3 regions of the Sporosarcina sp. 179-K 3D1 HS genome follow, and region 2 is predicted to be linked to each of the others. Evidence: predicted binding sites of a transcription regulator. Region 2 holds the regulator's gene; each other region holds the start of a gene.
The links. The regulator LexA, encoded in region 2, represses DNA repair genes until DNA is damaged. The targets are predictions, from matches to a motif close to CGAACATATGTTCG.
Positions count from the first base shown of each region.

Region 1: a site for LexA is predicted at 1,664-1,677, ahead of addB (helicase-exonuclease AddAB subunit AddB). Genes of this name have one in related genera too.
Region 3: a site for LexA is predicted at 1,743-1,756, ahead of uvrB (excinuclease ABC subunit UvrB). Genes of this name have one in related genera too.

Region 1 covers NZ_JBFEGI010000004.1:10,980-16,405, forward strand. The annotation lists gene addB (helicase-exonuclease AddAB subunit AddB) at 1-1,397, opposite strand, end outside; gene AB1K83_RS07440 (hypothetical protein) at 1,862-2,875, opposite strand; gene AB1K83_RS07445 (permease prefix domain 1-containing protein) at 2,894-3,760, opposite strand; gene AB1K83_RS07450 (PadR family transcriptional regulator) at 3,757-4,080, opposite strand; gene AB1K83_RS07455 (sialidase) at 4,279-5,426, opposite strand, start outside.
Region 2 covers NZ_JBFEGI010000001.1:143,820-149,245, reverse strand. The annotation lists gene AB1K83_RS00800 (glycerol-3-phosphate dehydrogenase/oxidase) at 1-281, shown strand, start outside; gene AB1K83_RS00795 (alpha/beta hydrolase) at 292-1,203, shown strand; gene miaA (tRNA (adenosine(37)-N6)-dimethylallyltransferase MiaA) at 1,193-2,140, shown strand; gene hfq (RNA chaperone Hfq) at 2,186-2,410, shown strand; gene AB1K83_RS00780 (aminotransferase class I/II-fold pyridoxal phosphate-dependent enzyme) at 2,557-3,822, shown strand; gene AB1K83_RS00775 (hypothetical protein) at 3,841-4,113, shown strand; gene lexA (transcriptional repressor LexA) at 4,110-4,730, opposite strand; gene AB1K83_RS00765 (LysM peptidoglycan-binding domain-containing protein) at 5,156-5,426, shown strand, end outside.
Region 3 covers NZ_JBFEGI010000016.1:15,631-21,056, forward strand. The annotation lists gene uvrB (excinuclease ABC subunit UvrB) at 1-1,676, opposite strand, end outside; gene AB1K83_RS16405 (IDEAL domain-containing protein) at 1,836-2,072, opposite strand; gene AB1K83_RS16410 (ABC transporter permease) at 2,208-3,419, opposite strand; gene AB1K83_RS16415 (ABC transporter ATP-binding protein) at 3,403-4,152, opposite strand; gene AB1K83_RS16420 (tryptophan transporter) at 4,386-4,910, shown strand; gene AB1K83_RS16425 (YtxH domain-containing protein) at 5,054-5,416, shown strand.

The DNA of each region.
Region 1 (5,426 bases), on a different contig from region 2:
TCCAATGCCCGTTCTTCATCAGTCTGCACCTCTGTATGCAGCTCGAGCCCTCTGTATTTCTTCACCCGCCAACGCGTGTCGTCAAACCAGCGCGAACCGTAAATTCCCCGTGCCAGTACGTAGTTTTCCAAACGATCGGCCCGCTCCCGCCAAAGGATCTTCTCTTCATTATGCGGAAAAAAGAGATCCGTCTTTACCGCACGGAAAACCGATTCATACGACCAGCCAGCCGTCACCGCTTCCAGGACGGAACGGGAAAACTCGATGAGCGGATGATGCAGCATCGGTTTTTTCCGGCTAATGAACACCGGAATATCATATTGCGGGAAAATCGTTTCAATCAGCTCGTCGTATTTTTCCGGCTGTCGATACAGGATGGCAATCTCCTTATACCGCTTGCCAGCGCGAACCTTCTCGCGGATCGCCCGCGCCACGGCATGAATTTCCGCACGGCGGTCGGCGGCTTCAATGATTTGAACATGCCCTTCCGACTGTTTTGCCGGCGCTGGATAATGGTCAAATTCCGCTTCAAAATGGCGGAGATCGTCATTTTTAAAGCGTTGCCCTTTCGACATATAGACATCGTCTTCCACTTCCACTGATTCCGACCGTGCGATTTCCCGCAAGCGGAATGAAGTACGGACCGGTGTGTAAAACAGTTCGTGATCGCCAAACCCCGAATCGGCCCCTTCCATCGGGAGGGCTACCGTTACGCGGTTGGCGTATTTCATCAGTTCGGTTATGATTTCATATTCACGGGTCGGAAAATGTTCGAAACCGTCTATGTAAATATGTGCATCCCGAAGCAGGTCGGAGTGTTTGATTTGCGAAGCGAGGAGCGCCAAATGTCCTTCACTGTCGATATAGGCAGTGCCAAGCTTTTCTTCTATTTTGGTCAGAAGAATCGCGAGGTCATCCGCTTTGTCGAGCAGCGTACGAGGCGCATCCTGCCCGGCAAGGCTCGTCCGGAGATCTTGCAGCATGGCATGATCCAAGCTGTAGCGGCTGAACTCTTTGAGCAAATCGCCGATCATTTCCGTGAACCCGCGCTTATTCGCTGCCTGGCGGAACAGTTTGAACTCGTCCTGGTTCTCCTCCAGCACGCTGCGCACGAGCATTCGATAGCCGAAGCCATCCACTTCCTTGCGCGCAATCCCGCCTGTCTCCTGCAAGATGCGCCACGCTAGCCGTTTAAACGTCAACACTTGCGCCCGAATGATCCCGTTCAATCCATAATTGACCGACAGGCCATGCTCCATCGAGAAGGACATCTGGTCGGGCACGATTACGATAATCGGTGCCCCGATCGGCCGTTCCGTCAGTTCCGCCGCAATCTCCCTCTCGATAAACGTCGTCTTCCCAGACCCCGATCGTCCGGTGATAAATCGCAATGACATAGGTCGTCCTCCTCTGTTCAATGAAATAAAAAAACCTGTCACCCTTTCTTTCTATTGTACAGAAAGATGAGAGTGACAGAAACTATTTGAATGGAGAGTTTTCGAAAGAATAGAGACACCACCGCAAATCGCAAACTACCGAGGGGCGCTCATATTTCCGGAGAAACGATCATATTTCCACGCAAGCGATCATAACTTTCGAGAACCGCTCATACTTCTACGCGAACGATCATAACTCTGGAGAACCGCCTATACTTCCTCGCAAGCGATCATAACTTCGAAGAACCGCTCATACTTCCTCGCAAGCGATCATAACTTCGAAGAACCGCTCATACTTCTCCGCAAGCGATCATAACCCCCGACAAACGCTCATATTTCCTCGCAAGCGATCATAACTCCCAAGAACCGCTCATAACTCCTCGCAAGCGATTATATCTCCCATGTGCCCCCTCCCCCCTCACGAATCACCTTTGAATTTCCCTCACATCTTTCCCTTCCACACTCATCTGATAAATGCGAAATTCCGGATTCCGCTCTCCGAATTGGCGGTCCACCAAGAAATAAATTTGGTCTTCCGCCCCTCGGATAGGTTTAGACGCGTATTCCTTTAGTTTGGTCAATTGTTTGGTCTTATGCGTTTTCCAGTTATAGCTGAATAATTCATATTCAAATATGCCATCCGCCCCTGTGCCGCCCACCGCTTGGTAAATCAATTCATCCCTCTCTGGCAATACGAGGAAATCATATATATCGTCCTGTCCGACTGGATTACTAATGACAGTTTTTTCGTCAGGTGCATCAAGCGGGATTTGAAAAATCCGCTGTTTGGACGCGAACACGTCCTCCGCTGTTTCCACATTTTCATCATCATCCATCTGGACAAACACGGATTCGTCGGTGGATGACACTTGCAATGATTGCATATGATACTTTTTCATATTGGTATATCTCGTATGCGTTTCATGGACCAAATCATAACATTGTACATCAAAATCATGGGGTCGCTCTCCGACTATCGGCGAGTAATTCGTAAACACTTCCGCTTGCAAATAAAACAACTGGTTAGGATCTTTCGGATCAAACGCCAATTCGGTAATGAAAGCCGATGCCGTAAAAGCAAGCTGACTCGCCCCGGATTCCGGATCGAGAAGATGGACCGTGCTACCGCTGTTGGAGTCCACTTCTTTATCAGATACGATATATGCGAGGGTCTTGCCATCTTTTGAGAAACTGACATCGACAATCGTTTGCTCCACCGGCAATTGCACAAGAGGTTCTGTCACATCTGCCACATAGAGACCGGCCTGCCCTTTCTCAAACTCGACATAGGCGAGGGCGCCATCCACCGAAACATCGTACACATCGGTGAGCCCCTGTTGTTTTTCGTTCTCAGCTTTATCGAATTTGATTCCAAGGACAATGAGAACGGCAGTCGCCAGGCCGATCAAGCCGAGTATATAACCAAACGATTTCTTCATAATCTATCCCTCCATCCCCTACAAGCCCAGCAACCAAAAGGCAAGGCCGCCTAGCAGCACCGCCGTTTGAATGAAAACAATGGCATACGCTCCGCTTTTCTTTTTTTCCGCCAATAAGTGCATTTGTACTGCATACGATACAATCCATGCCCCAATTGGAACCAATAATAATAAAAATCCAGGCGAGAATCCTTCCGCAAACAACAGAAACGCCCATAAAAAGAATAAGGTCACCAGTACGACGATAATGCCTGTCGTAATATTGATATAATGCAGCCGTTTTGCATCCTTTTCGAGAGATTGGCGCTCCGATGGATAATCATAAATCGTCGTCCGATATATGAGGATGATGGAGAACAGCAACAGCAGCGCCGCCACAATCGTCAATATTGTGGAATAGGGCGATTGCAGGTCGGTCGCCAACAAGAAACCGTAAAAGAGTACAATTAGATGGATGAGCAGCAAGCCATTCATCCACAAGCGACGGTTCAGGGATGCGATCGGCCGCACCGTCACAAAGAGTACACCCGTGCTGCTCGAGACAGCGACCACCAACCAAGGAATATGGGCATCGCCCATCACAAGTAATTGACATAAATAGACACTATAGGCAAATAACAATGAAACAACCGAAAGTCCGAGCAGCATTTCCCGGCGGTAAGGATACATGGCATGCTGAAGCTCCTTGCCGACTTCCGGTCCACTTCCAAAGTTTGTCATCACGATCCGCTTGGCCTCCTCTTCCGAATAGCCTTGGCTCCGATAATCCCTGAATCCGTCTTCCAGATGCGAGAGCAATTCTTCAATTAAATCTTCCCGCTCCTCCCGACTGCAATCCGTCTGACGGACAACCCCTTCAACAAAACGCCGAAACGCGGCTTTCATATCAAACCTTCCGAACTTTTCCGGATGAGCGCATTCATCCACTTCCAATTCTCCTGCTTGCTCTCCAAAGCGGCTCCACCTTCATCCGTCAGCCGGTAATACTTCCTTCTGCCGCTTTCTCCCTCTCGCCAGTAAGACGAAACCCATTGTTTCTTTTCCAAACGCTTCAATGCAGCATAAAGCGTCCCTTCCCCCATTTCATAAGTGTCATCACTCAGCTCTTTCAAAACCTTGATAATTTCATAGCCATACAAATCCCGCTGGGCAATCAAAGACAATAAAAGTAAATCAATGCTTCCTTTCATCATTTCCTTGTCCATAAATCTTCACCTCGTTAGGAACATCGTAACACGCGGTACATCGTATTACAATGTATCCAAGATGACTGTCTTCTACATTACAGAAATACCTTCGGATCATACTATTTCACAACCGATCATAAATTCCGAAAACCGCTCACTTTTGCCCATATAAAAAAGATGCCCATAACGTATGGACACCTCTAAAAAGTTCTATCTCTATTGAGTCTGATAAAGATGAATAAGGGATTGATTTTGCCCTCTGGCGAACACATCGGTCCGATTCGGGCCCCACGATACGGCAGCAGGCGGAGAGGTCAACGTACCGCCTAGTTTTTCCCAATTCAACCAGCGGGAGCCGTTCCATTCCCTCAGATAGAGGTTTTGATTCGACCCTCTGGCGAAGACTTGTAGGCGATTCGGTCGTTTGGATGCGACGGCAGGGCCCGAAGTGAGCGTTCCGCCGAGGCTTTCCCAGCCGCTCCATGAAGAACCATCCCACCATTTGTGGATTAAATCCTGGTTCTGCCCTCTTGCAAATACATCCACGCGATTCGGACCCCAGGAAACCGCAGCCGGAGCGGAGGTCAACGTACCGCCAAGGTTCTCCCATTCCTCCCAACGCGAACCGTTCCACGTCTTCTTGTAAAGAGCGTTATCTGTCCCTCTGACGAAAACATCCAGCTGATTCGGTCGCTGCGAAGAAACGGTTGGAGCGCTGGTTAATACGCCGCCCAGGCTCTCCCAATCGTTCCACCTCTGTCCATCCCACCATTTATGATACAACGCGTTGTCCGTCCCCCGGACAAAGACATCGATCCGGTTCGGGCCCCATGAAACAGCTGCCGGGGCGGAAGTCAAGACGCCGCCGAGGTTCTCCCAGTCACTCCACTGACGGCCATCCCACCATTTATGGTACATCGCCTGATCCGTGCCTCGGACAAAGACGTCGAGCCGGTTCGGTTGCCAAGAAGATACGCCCGGTCCCGACGTGAGAGCGCCGCCCAAATCCTCCCAACCGATCCATCCCCGTCCCGGCTGCTGCCCATCCCGGCCCTCCAACGTAAAGCGGATGACTTGCATCAAAATTCGGTTCATAACGTTCTGCGGTATCCGGAATTGCGCAAAAAAGAGCGGAAGCCATGAATATTGGGCTTGGAATTGGTTGTAGATTTGTGCCGCCGTTTGATTTGTATTCGCCTGATTAAGGGTAAAGCCGATCACCAAAAGAAATACATAATCTGCGATGGCACGGTTCATTCCGTACTGCGCCAACTCGGTGTACAATTCGGGATGCTGTGTCCGGATCCGTTGCAACACCTGTTGAGCCGACTGCTGCCGACTTCCCGGCTGTCCGTTCTGAGCAT
Region 2 (5,426 bases):
TCACTTATGCCCATGCGTTCCAGAAGGGGGAAACCGGACTATCGGTGGCATTACAAGCGGAGATCTTCTATGCGATCCATCATGAAATGGCATTGACGCCATCCGACTTTTTCATCCGGCGCCAAGGGGACATGTATTTTCATATCGACTTCGTAATATCCATTATGAAAGAAGCGACCGCGTTTATGGGCCAACTGCTGTCTTATTCGGACGACGAGGAGCAGCGTTTATTACATGAGCTAGAACTTCATCTGACTGAAACAGAACTGAGGGGGGAATAGTTTGAATGAAATGCAAATTAACATGTCCGATGGATTTTTGGTTCACGCATTTGTCTTGAAACCGGACCAGGAGCCGCGCGGGCATGTCCATTTAATCCATGGCATGGCTGAACATATTGGCAGATATAAAGAATTTGCATCCTATTTGGCTGGTCACGGGTTTCTCGTTTCGGGCCACGATCATCGGGGGCATGGCAAGACAGTCGACTTAAACGGAAAAACCGGTCATCTGGTAGATGAAAACGGGTTTGAACGGGCAGTCCAGGACAGTTATGAAGTGATTCAATCGATTCGGACACAATATCCGTCGTCCCGCTTCATTTTGTTCGGCCATAGCATGGGTTCGTTTGTCGCCCGTCGGTATGTCCAGCTGCATGGGGAGGAAGTCGATTTGGCCATCTTGTCCGGGACAGGAGGAGATCCAGGGCCGGGTCGACTTGCAGGACAAGTGGTCGCCTATCTGTCCGGTAAAAAAAGTGGATTTGATCAACCGGATCATTTTCTGAACAAGCTTGTGTTTGGCGGGTACAATAAAACGGTTTCAAGTCCGAAGACGCCCTTTGATTGGTTATCCACCGATGGGGAGGCAGTGGAGGCTTATCTAAATGACCCGAAATGCGGCATCGTGCCAACGACCCGGTTCTTCGAAGATTTGTTTGACGGGCTAGCCATCATTACTAAAAAAGAAGAGATCGCCAAGGTGCCAAAGGAATTGTCGGTTCTGCTAATTTCAGGAAATGATGACCCCGTCGGAAGTTACGGAAAAGGCGTCTGGCAGACAGCGAAGCAATATGACGAGGCGGGAATACAAGACGTGACGGTCCTGCTGTTTGAAGGCAAGCGGCATGAATTGCTGCATGAAACAAACCGTCATCAAGTGTTTGATTTTGTGAATGAATGGATGAGTAAACATGAAAATTGACTTGGATGTCCTGGCCATCGTCGGTCCGACTGCATCCGGAAAAACGGCGTTGAGCGTCGAACTGGCCAAGCGGGTCGATGGGGAAATCATCAATGGGGACTCCATGCAGGTGTATAAGGGACTGGATGTCGGTACCGCTAAAATTACGCCGGAAGAAATGGATGGTGTGCCTCATCATCTGTTCGACATTAAAGAACCGGATGAGCCCTTTTCTGTCGCTGACTATCAAGAGGCGGTAAGAGGCTGCATCGCTGAAGTGCAAAAGCGCGGAAAAATGCCGATTATTGTCGGCGGGACCGGGTTATATATTCAATCGGTCCTGTTTGACTTTCGCTTTACGGAAGAAGCGGCCGATCTGCAAGTGCGGGAACGGCTGGAGCGTGAACTCGAAGAGAAAGGTGCTGCGGTTTTGTATGAACGGCTCGCGAAAATCGACCCCGCGAGCGCGGAAAAAATCCATCCAAATAATCATCGCCGGCTTGTCCGGGCACTTGAAATTATAGAAGTGTCCGGGAAGACGAAGGCAGAGCATGAGAATGATGCAGGACAGGCCCCTTTATATAAACATGTCATTATCGGGCTTGATATGGATCGGGAGATATTATATGAAAGGATCAATCAGAGGGTCGATGTCATGATGGAGAATGGGCTGTTACAGGAAGTACAAGATCTATGGGAGCAAGGAATCCGTGGGGTGCAGTCTGTACAGGCCATCGGATACAAAGAGTTGTACAGTTATTTGGAAGGCCGATCCACACTGGACGCCGCAGTGGAAGAGATTAAAAAAAATACTCGGAATTACGCGAAACGACAACTAACCTATTTCCGTAACAAGTTGGAGATTGCTTGGTTTGACGCAGGGAAAGGCACAGCGGAAAATATTGAGAAAATATCTGAATTCATGAAGGATTTCAAAAAGGAAAAGCGAATTAAGTAAGGTAGGTAGTAGAAATATAGGCTGGACAACGGGAGGATTCGACAAATGGCGCAAGGGAATATGCAGGACGTTTTTTTAAATTCGTTACGGAAAAACAATACATTTGTAACGGTATTCTTACTGAATGGCTTTCAATTAAAAGGCCTTATCAAATCGTATGATAATTATACGGTCCTACTAGAATCGGACGGCAAGCAACAATTGATCTACAAACATGCGATTTCCACATACGTTCCATCTAAGCCGGTCGTATTGAAAGAAATTGAATAAGGGAAAAGCGGAATTGGGTCTGGTTGGTGCCCGATTCCGTTTTTTTACTTTCTTTCCTTTTGCAAATCGTACAGAACCGCATCTTGACCTCTGGAAACAGACTGATAAGATGAGGAAGTGACTATTCGATGGAAAGAGGAATCAAAATGCAACTGGATCGATACGACGAGTCCCTTTGGGAACAAGCGGAAGCCATTGAATTAAAGCTGGCTCCGTATTTCAAAAAAGTTGAACGGACGGCATTCTATAACCAACGGAAAGTGCTTGCTGCTTTCCGCCATAATAAAGTGAGCGATTTCCATCTGACCGGCTCGACTGGTTATGGCTATGATGACAGCGGAAGGGATGTCCTGGAGCAAGTGTATGCCGATGTGTTTGGTGCGGAAGCTTGTCTCGTCCGCAATCAGATCATCTCCGGAACACACGCAATTTCCATCAGCTTATTCGGTATTTTGCGTCCGGGGGATGAATTGCTGTATATAACGGGGAAACCATATGACACATTGGAATCCATCGTTTCGGGGAAAGGCAAGGATACCGGTTCACTTGAAGATTATGGGATCGGCTACCGCCATATCGACTTGCTTGAAGACGGTTCCGTCGACTTTGAACAAGTGGTGGCCCATATTAAGCCGAACACGAAAATGATCGGCATCCAGCGGTCCAAAGGCTATTCGGATCGACCTTCCTTCACAGTCGGTCAAATTGCTGAAATGGTTCGTAAAGTAAAAGAGATCAAACCGGAGTTGATTGTATTCGTCGATAATTGCTACGGCGAATTTGTCGAAGAACAGGAGCCGACGGATATCGGAGTGGACTTGATGGCCGGTTCCCTCATAAAAAATCCGGGTGGTGGTTTGGCTCGCACCGGGGGGTATATCGCGGGTCGTGCCGATCTCGTGGAAAAATGCGCCTATCGGATGACTTCGCCGGGGTTGGGAGCGGAGGCAGGCGCTTCTCTGGATACGCTGTTGGAAATGTACCAGGGATTCTTTCTGGCCCCCCATGTGGTGAGCCAAGCGTTGAAAGGGGCTCTATTTACGGCTGCCTTGTTGGAGAGCTATGGAATGAAGACCGCGCCCCATTATGCAGAGGAACGGACCGACTTAATTCAATCTGTTTCGTTTGAGACGGCGGAGCAGATGATCGCATTCTGCCAGACCATCCAGGAAAACTCTCCGATTGATGCGCATTTTGCACCGGAGCCGTCCTATATGCCAGGCTATGCAGACGATGTCATCATGGCGGCCGGCACATTCATCCAAGGGTCCAGCATCGAATTGACTGCTGACGGCCCAATCCGTCCACCGTACACCGCGTATGTACAAGGTGGATTAACTTATGAGCACATCAAAGCCGCCGTCCTTGCTTCTACTTGGAAATTGGTCAACGGGGACTTGTTAGGGGAGTAAGGATGAGGAAGTAGTGCAATGCTTTATGGCTCGGGCGAAATGTCATGGGAAAACAGGGAATTGTCATGGCAATTGGTGAAACTGTCATGGCAATCCGAAAAACTATCATGGCCCGGCCGAGCTGTCATGGGAAAATCGGGAATTGTCATGGCAATCCGAAAAACTGTCATGGCCCGGTCGAACTGTCATGGCAATCCGAAAAACTATCATGGCCCGGACACAATTCCTCCGAGTCCACACAAAAAAGAGCTGCCTACGTTAAAACGAGTAAGCAGCTCTTTTTGTGATTAATGAATCATCCGGTAGACACCAACAACTTTTCCAAGGATGGTAACATTATCGACAATGATCGGGTCCATCGAAGGGTTCTCCGGTTGAAGGCGGAAATAATCCTTTTCTTTAAAGAATCGTTTGACCGTTGCTTCGTCCTCGTCCGTCATAGCAACGACAATCTCACCGTTTTGAGCCGTTTGTTGCTGTTTGACAACGACATGGTCTCCATTTAAGATACCTGCGTCAATCATACTTTCCCCGACAATTTCAAGCATGAATAAATTATCTTCACTTGTGCCGAATGATTCGGGCAACGGGAAATACTCCTCAATATTTTCAATTGCTGTAATTGGAAGTCCGGCCGTCACCTTCCCCACTAACGGAACATGGAGTACGCCTGGTTTCATGGCATCCAAGCCTTCTGGATCGAGAACTTCGATCGCACGCGGTTTCGTTGGGTCTCTACGAATATACCCTTTGCTTTCTAACCTTGCCAGATGGCCATGAACAGTGGAACTGGAAGCAAGCCCGACTGCTTCTCCGATTTCCCTTACGGATGGCGGATACCCTTTTTTCCTGACTTCGTCTTTAATAAAAGTTAAAATATCCTCTTGTCTCTTTGAAATCTTCTTCAAACCATTCACCTCTCAACTAACAATCTAGTAATTTATCTAAATTCAGCAAGATTCCCAATTCTATGGTTGACGCTATGAATGAAGCGCATTCTACTTCAATGGGTTTTTTCAAACGCTTGCTGAATTCAGATAATGCCTCCGGCGGATGTCACAGATTTTGAAAGGAGTCAAGAGGAAGGCAGTCTAAAAGCGCGACGTCCTGTCGCAACGACTGCATGACCTGCATCACGCAGGCCTCAAGCTCGAAAAAATCTGGACGCAATTACGCCGAGGCGTAATTGATTAAATTTCTTACTTTACAGTATAACAGGTGTTCGGGTAATAAGCAAACGCAAGTTCGAGAAAAGGATTGACAAATGGAAGCAAGTGTTCTTATAATGAGAACAAGTATTCCGAACTAACATTCGCAATAGGGGGATTTATACATGGCTTTTATTAAAAACAACTCTTATATCTTACTAATATTTGTAATTTGTATCAGCGCTACATTGATCGGTACGTATAAACTCGCTAAAGAACAAGCTTATACGGAAGTCACCATAACAGAAGGCGACACGCTTTGGGGGCTTGCTTCCTTATATGCTTCCGATAACATGACAAAGGAACAATGGATACGGGAAGTGATCACAATGAACGATCTTTCGGATACTACAATTATTAAAGGGGATACACTGCGCATGCCTGTTGAAGAAGTGA
Region 3 (5,426 bases), on a different contig from region 2:
TCGGTCATCCGATCTGCGTACATGATGACATGGCCATTTGCATTCCGCGCTGCGCGTCCGATGGTCTGAATCAATGACCGTTCGGAACGGAGGAAACCTTCCTTATCCGCATCCAGGATGGTGACCAATGACACTTCCGGAATATCCAATCCTTCTCTCAACAAGTTGATGCCGATGAGGACGTCATAGACGCCGAGGCGTAATTCCCGGATAATTTCGATCCGTTCCAGCGTCTTTATCTCCGAATGAAGGTAATTGACTTTAACCCCGACGTCTTTCAAGTAGTCTGTCAGATCCTCGGACATTTTCTTCGTCAACGTCGTGATCAGCACTCGCTCGTTCCTCTCCACTCGCTGTTGGATTTCGTCCAGGAGGTCATCGATCTGACCTTCGATCGGGCGCACTTCGATGACAGGATCTAATAGGCCCGTCGGACGGATGATCTGCTCAACCATTTCTGGAGTATGTTCAATTTCATATGGCCCTGGCGTGGCAGACACAAAGATGGCGCTGTGGATATACCGTTCGAATTCCTCGAACATAAGCGGCCGGTTATCCAATGCGGATGGCAATCGGAAACCATGATCGACCAGCACTTTTTTACGTGCTTGGTCCCCATTGTACATCCCTCGGATTTGCGGCAAGGTCACATGGCTTTCATCTGCTACAAGTAAAAAATCATCTGGAAAATAGTCTAGGAGGGTATAAGGTGTTGCACCAGGCGGGCGCAACGTCAAATGCCTGGAGTAGTTCTCGATCCCGGAACAGAAGCCCATCTCACGCATCATCTCAAGATCGTAGCGTGTCCGTTGCTCCAAACGCTGTGCTTCCAACAGCTTGTCCTGTCCGCGTAAAATCTTCAATTGCTCTTCCAGCTCGATTTCGATGTTTTCAATCGCTTTGACCATCTTCGCTTCACCGGTGACGAAGTGGGAGGCCGGGAAGATCGCGACATGCTCACGTTCCCCCAGGATCTCTCCAGTCAACGCATCCACTTCACGAATGCGATCAATCTCATCCCCGAAAAATTCGATACGGATGCAATGTTCATCTTGCGAAGCCGGCAATAATTCCACGACGTCCCCGCGGACACGGAATGTCCCCCGGGTGAAGTTGACGTCGTTGCGTTCATAAAGGATATCTACAAACCTGCGGAGTAACTCATTTCGTTCGATTTCCATGCCAGGACGTAAGGAAACGACATGGTTCCGGTATTCTTCCGGCGAACCGAGGCCGTAAATGCAAGAGACGGATGCGACAATTAAGACATCATTCCGTTCAAATAAAGAGGATGTCGCCGAGTGACGCAATTTATCAATTTCATCGTTGATGCTCGAGTCTTTCTCAATATAAGTGTCCGTTTGCGGGACATAGGCTTCTGGCTGATAGTAGTCATAAAAACTGACAAAATACTCAACCGCGTTATTCGGGAAGAATTCTTTGAATTCGCTATATAACTGGCCGGCCAATGTTTTATTATGTGCAATGACTAATGTCGGTTTATTAATTTCTTTTACGACGTTGGAAATGGTGAACGTCTTACCTGTACCGGTCGCTCCTAGCAAGGTCTGGTGTTTTTTCCCTTTAGCCAATCCTTCTACGAGACTTGCAATAGCAGAGGGCTGATCGCCTTGCGGTGTATAAGGAGCTTGCAATTCGAATTGACGATTCTTCATAATCTAACACTCCCAAAATAAATTACTTCTATTTTATCATATTCCCTTTTATTGTCCTAATAAAAACGAACATGTGTTTTTCGAGGAATCAATCTCCTTACCAATTCTCCAAAACAAAAACACCGCATGTCCGGCAGACACGCGGTGTTTTGTTGATTTTTATTCATTATCTTTCAATTTGGCAAGGCTTTCCGTGTAGAGACGAAATGCCTCTTCATCCCGACGGTCAAGTGCATCATCAATTAATTGTACGAGTCTTTTTTTCGTTTGCTCCCTGTGAATATGTTTGAGAAACAGATCCATGTAGATTTCATTTAATAATTTTTCCGCTTGGAGCGATGAACTGTTTTTTCCAACGGCTTTCAAGAATTCAGCATACGAATAGTTGTTTTCCATCTCGCTCACCTCTGATGCCTTTTATTTATTATATATAATCTGCACAGTAAGTTGCAAGGTTTTTTTGAATATTCCTTCTTTTGAATCATTTTGTTTAGCCGGAGAATAATTCCACTAGGAACAGGCCATTCCTCCCTATTCCCACTCTTCCTTTTCATGTGTCAATCGTATCGTCGCCTCGGAAACAATGAACATTACGGCTATGATGAGTAGCGGATTCAGTGACAACCCGAAATTTAAGCAAGCCGCCAATCCCACGAACACAATTTGTATCCATTGCACTACTCGGACCAATTTCCGGATAGCTTGCGGACGGGAATCCTCCTTCTCAGGAAACAGCCGATCCATACGGAAATCATCCCCTGCCCGCAAAGCATGAATCAATTGCACGGCAGAAGCGAAGGAAAGCGACCCTACATAAATGAACGAAACAATTGGAAACGGGATGAAGAGAACTCCCACGATGGACAATGCGGTCAGCCTGACCCATAGCCAAAAGATGTCGTCTGTCCGGATGAATGTCCGCACTAATAAGTACGATTGTGGGGCCGGATTGCGGAATCCGGTTTGTCCCATCAGGAATCCTAGCCAACTTCTCCTGCTCACGGAGCCTTTCAAATGGGGGACATCCGTAAAATAATTGGCAAAACGATAAAAGCGCATCATCCGATTTTGCTCCAATGTGATGAAATGCTCGTATGGGAAAGGTTTGGTGTTTTTCCTTTTCCTCCAATATGCCCCATACAAGCTGATGAGGGCCAAGAACCCGACTGCGACAGCAGGAGACGGACCCAGCCAGCAATACAGGTAGAGGGTTGCCAAGATGAACCGGACGAAGCGGTCCTTCCATACACCGTCACCGGCAAAGGTATGCCGGAAAAAATATTCCGTTTCAACGAAAATCCATTTTATAACGACGATGAATACGGCCAGCCATAACAAGACGGTTTTCGAACCCGTACCGGTCGCCGAGAGCAATGGCAGGGCAACAATGTATAAGATCAACGGCAGGGCCAGTTGAGAAAAAACGGTCCAACGTAAAGCCCGTCCAATATAGTTGCCCATCTTTTGCTCAAAAGGCAGGAAAAATACCATATCTGCCGGCTTCAATAGAGTCACTGACGGCGAATAGGCTAATGTAGCTGCAATGACGACCGACGTGAGAAGGACAGCAGGAAAATCGGACGGGACTTCCTTCAACCATTCACTGTACGCATAGCCGCCTGCGCCGATTGAAAACATCAGGACAAGCGCCAAATGCCCTGTAAACACGTATTTTAAGTATTTTTGAAGTTCCGTGACGTAGTGAATGAACCGGCTTGACCAAATTTCACGCAAGCTGTTCATCGTTATTGTCCTCTGTCATCGCAATATACAAATCATCCAAAGTCGCTCCAGGTTGTCCAAATGACTTCCGGAGATCATCCATTGTGCCGGCCGCCCGCACTCGTCCTTCATGCAGCAAGATGATCCGGTCACAATACTTCTCCGCAGTAGATAAGACGTGAGTGGACATGAGAACGGACGCCCCTCCCTCTTTCATCTCCGTCATCTGTTCAAGAAGCGATCGGATTCCAAGCGGATCCAGTCCGACGAAAGGCTCGTCAATTATATAGAGGGAAGGCTCCACGAGGAATGCGCACATGATCATCACTTTCTGGCGCATCCCTTTCGAAAAATGGGCCGGAAACCATTTCAACCTTTTTTCCATCCGAAACTCTTTTAACAACTTCTCCGAACGTGCTTTGAATAAATCCTCATCCAAACCGTATGCCATAGCCGTCAGCTCAAGATGTTCCTGTAACGTCAATTCTTCATATAAAATAGGCGTTTCCGGGATATAAGTGAATGATTTGCGGTACATCTCCGGATTTTCACTGAATGTCACGCCATTCACTTTGATTTCCCCATTATGCGGATTCATCAAACCGATGATATGTTTGATCGTCGTACTTTTCCCCGCGCCGTTCAATCCGATCAGGCCAACAAGCTCGCCTTCTTGTATTTCAAAATTCAAATCATGCAAAACAGGTTTTCTCGTGTAGCCGCCTGTCACATCTTTCAATTCAAGAATTGCCATTTTCATCATCCCTTCATGTTTTTATTCTAACAAAAAGCACGGTAAAATGCCTTGTCCATCGTATGTCGTTTGCATTACAGTATGCGTTTTCGAATTTAATCATGAAAGATATGACGGGAAATGGTTATTGCATTTTTTTTGAAATTGAGGTACGATGGATATAAGTTTTCGCTGTCGATCACGAGGATACGGTAGGAAAACCAAATATAAGTTGAGTTGAGGAGAGATGAGAAGTGAATACAAAAAATTTAGTGTTTATGGCATTGCTAGTTGCTGTCGGTGCTGCTCTTTACCTAGTGATACCGGGTTATAATGGCGGAATGAAGCCGGATTTCATGTTAACGATGATGTTTATCGGAATCCTATTGTTCCCGCAAGCTCGTAACGTATTTTTGCTAGGTGGGACAACGGGTGTCATTTCCGGAATCTTCTCCAGTTTCCCTGGCGGATTCGTACCGAATGTGATTGATAAAATGGTAACAGCTTTTGTCATCTTTGCAATAATTGTCGCCTTTAAGTCCATTGGAAGCAACCTGATCGGCTCTACCGTCCTCGCTGGTCTCGGGACGATTTTATCGGGTACGATCTTCCTATCGATCGCCATTTTCATTCTAGGCGTCGATCTTCCATTCAGCGCACTTTTCCTTACGGTTGTGCTACCAGCAGTGGCTATGAATGGCGTTGCTTTCTTTATCATCTATCCAATTGTGACGTCCTTATTGAAACGGACTTCCATGAAAACAGCAGCAACCAATTAATATGTTATCAAAAGCTTTCCTTTCAAAAGGGAAAGCTTTTTTTAATTGCTCGCGGCAAGGGGAAGTGTTTTAATAAAAGTATAGTAAGGAATACTTTAACTAGATAGACGTTCACTATTAGAAAAGAAGGGACGCGGGAAACGATGAAAACATCAACATTTTTGATAGGGTTGGCAACTGGTGCGGTGGGGGCCGCCATTACTGTCTTATTCTCAACACCTCAATCGGGAAGTGAAATGCGGACTTCCGTCAAGAACGCATCGACGGATATAAAAGAAAAATTTACGGATGTTAAAGAGAAGCTCGACAACTTGAAAGACTCTCTGAGACACCTAAAGAAGGAAGCGAAAGAAACCATTCCCGAAACGGTAGAGGAAATGAAAGATGCTGTTTCCGATTGGCAGCAAGCAACCCTGCCCAACAGAGCAAGGATGGAACAAGAAATCGCTGATATCCAATCGGCCATCGAAGAGCTCGAGCGCTCCATTGCCGCACAACAAAAATAAGAGGAAAAGA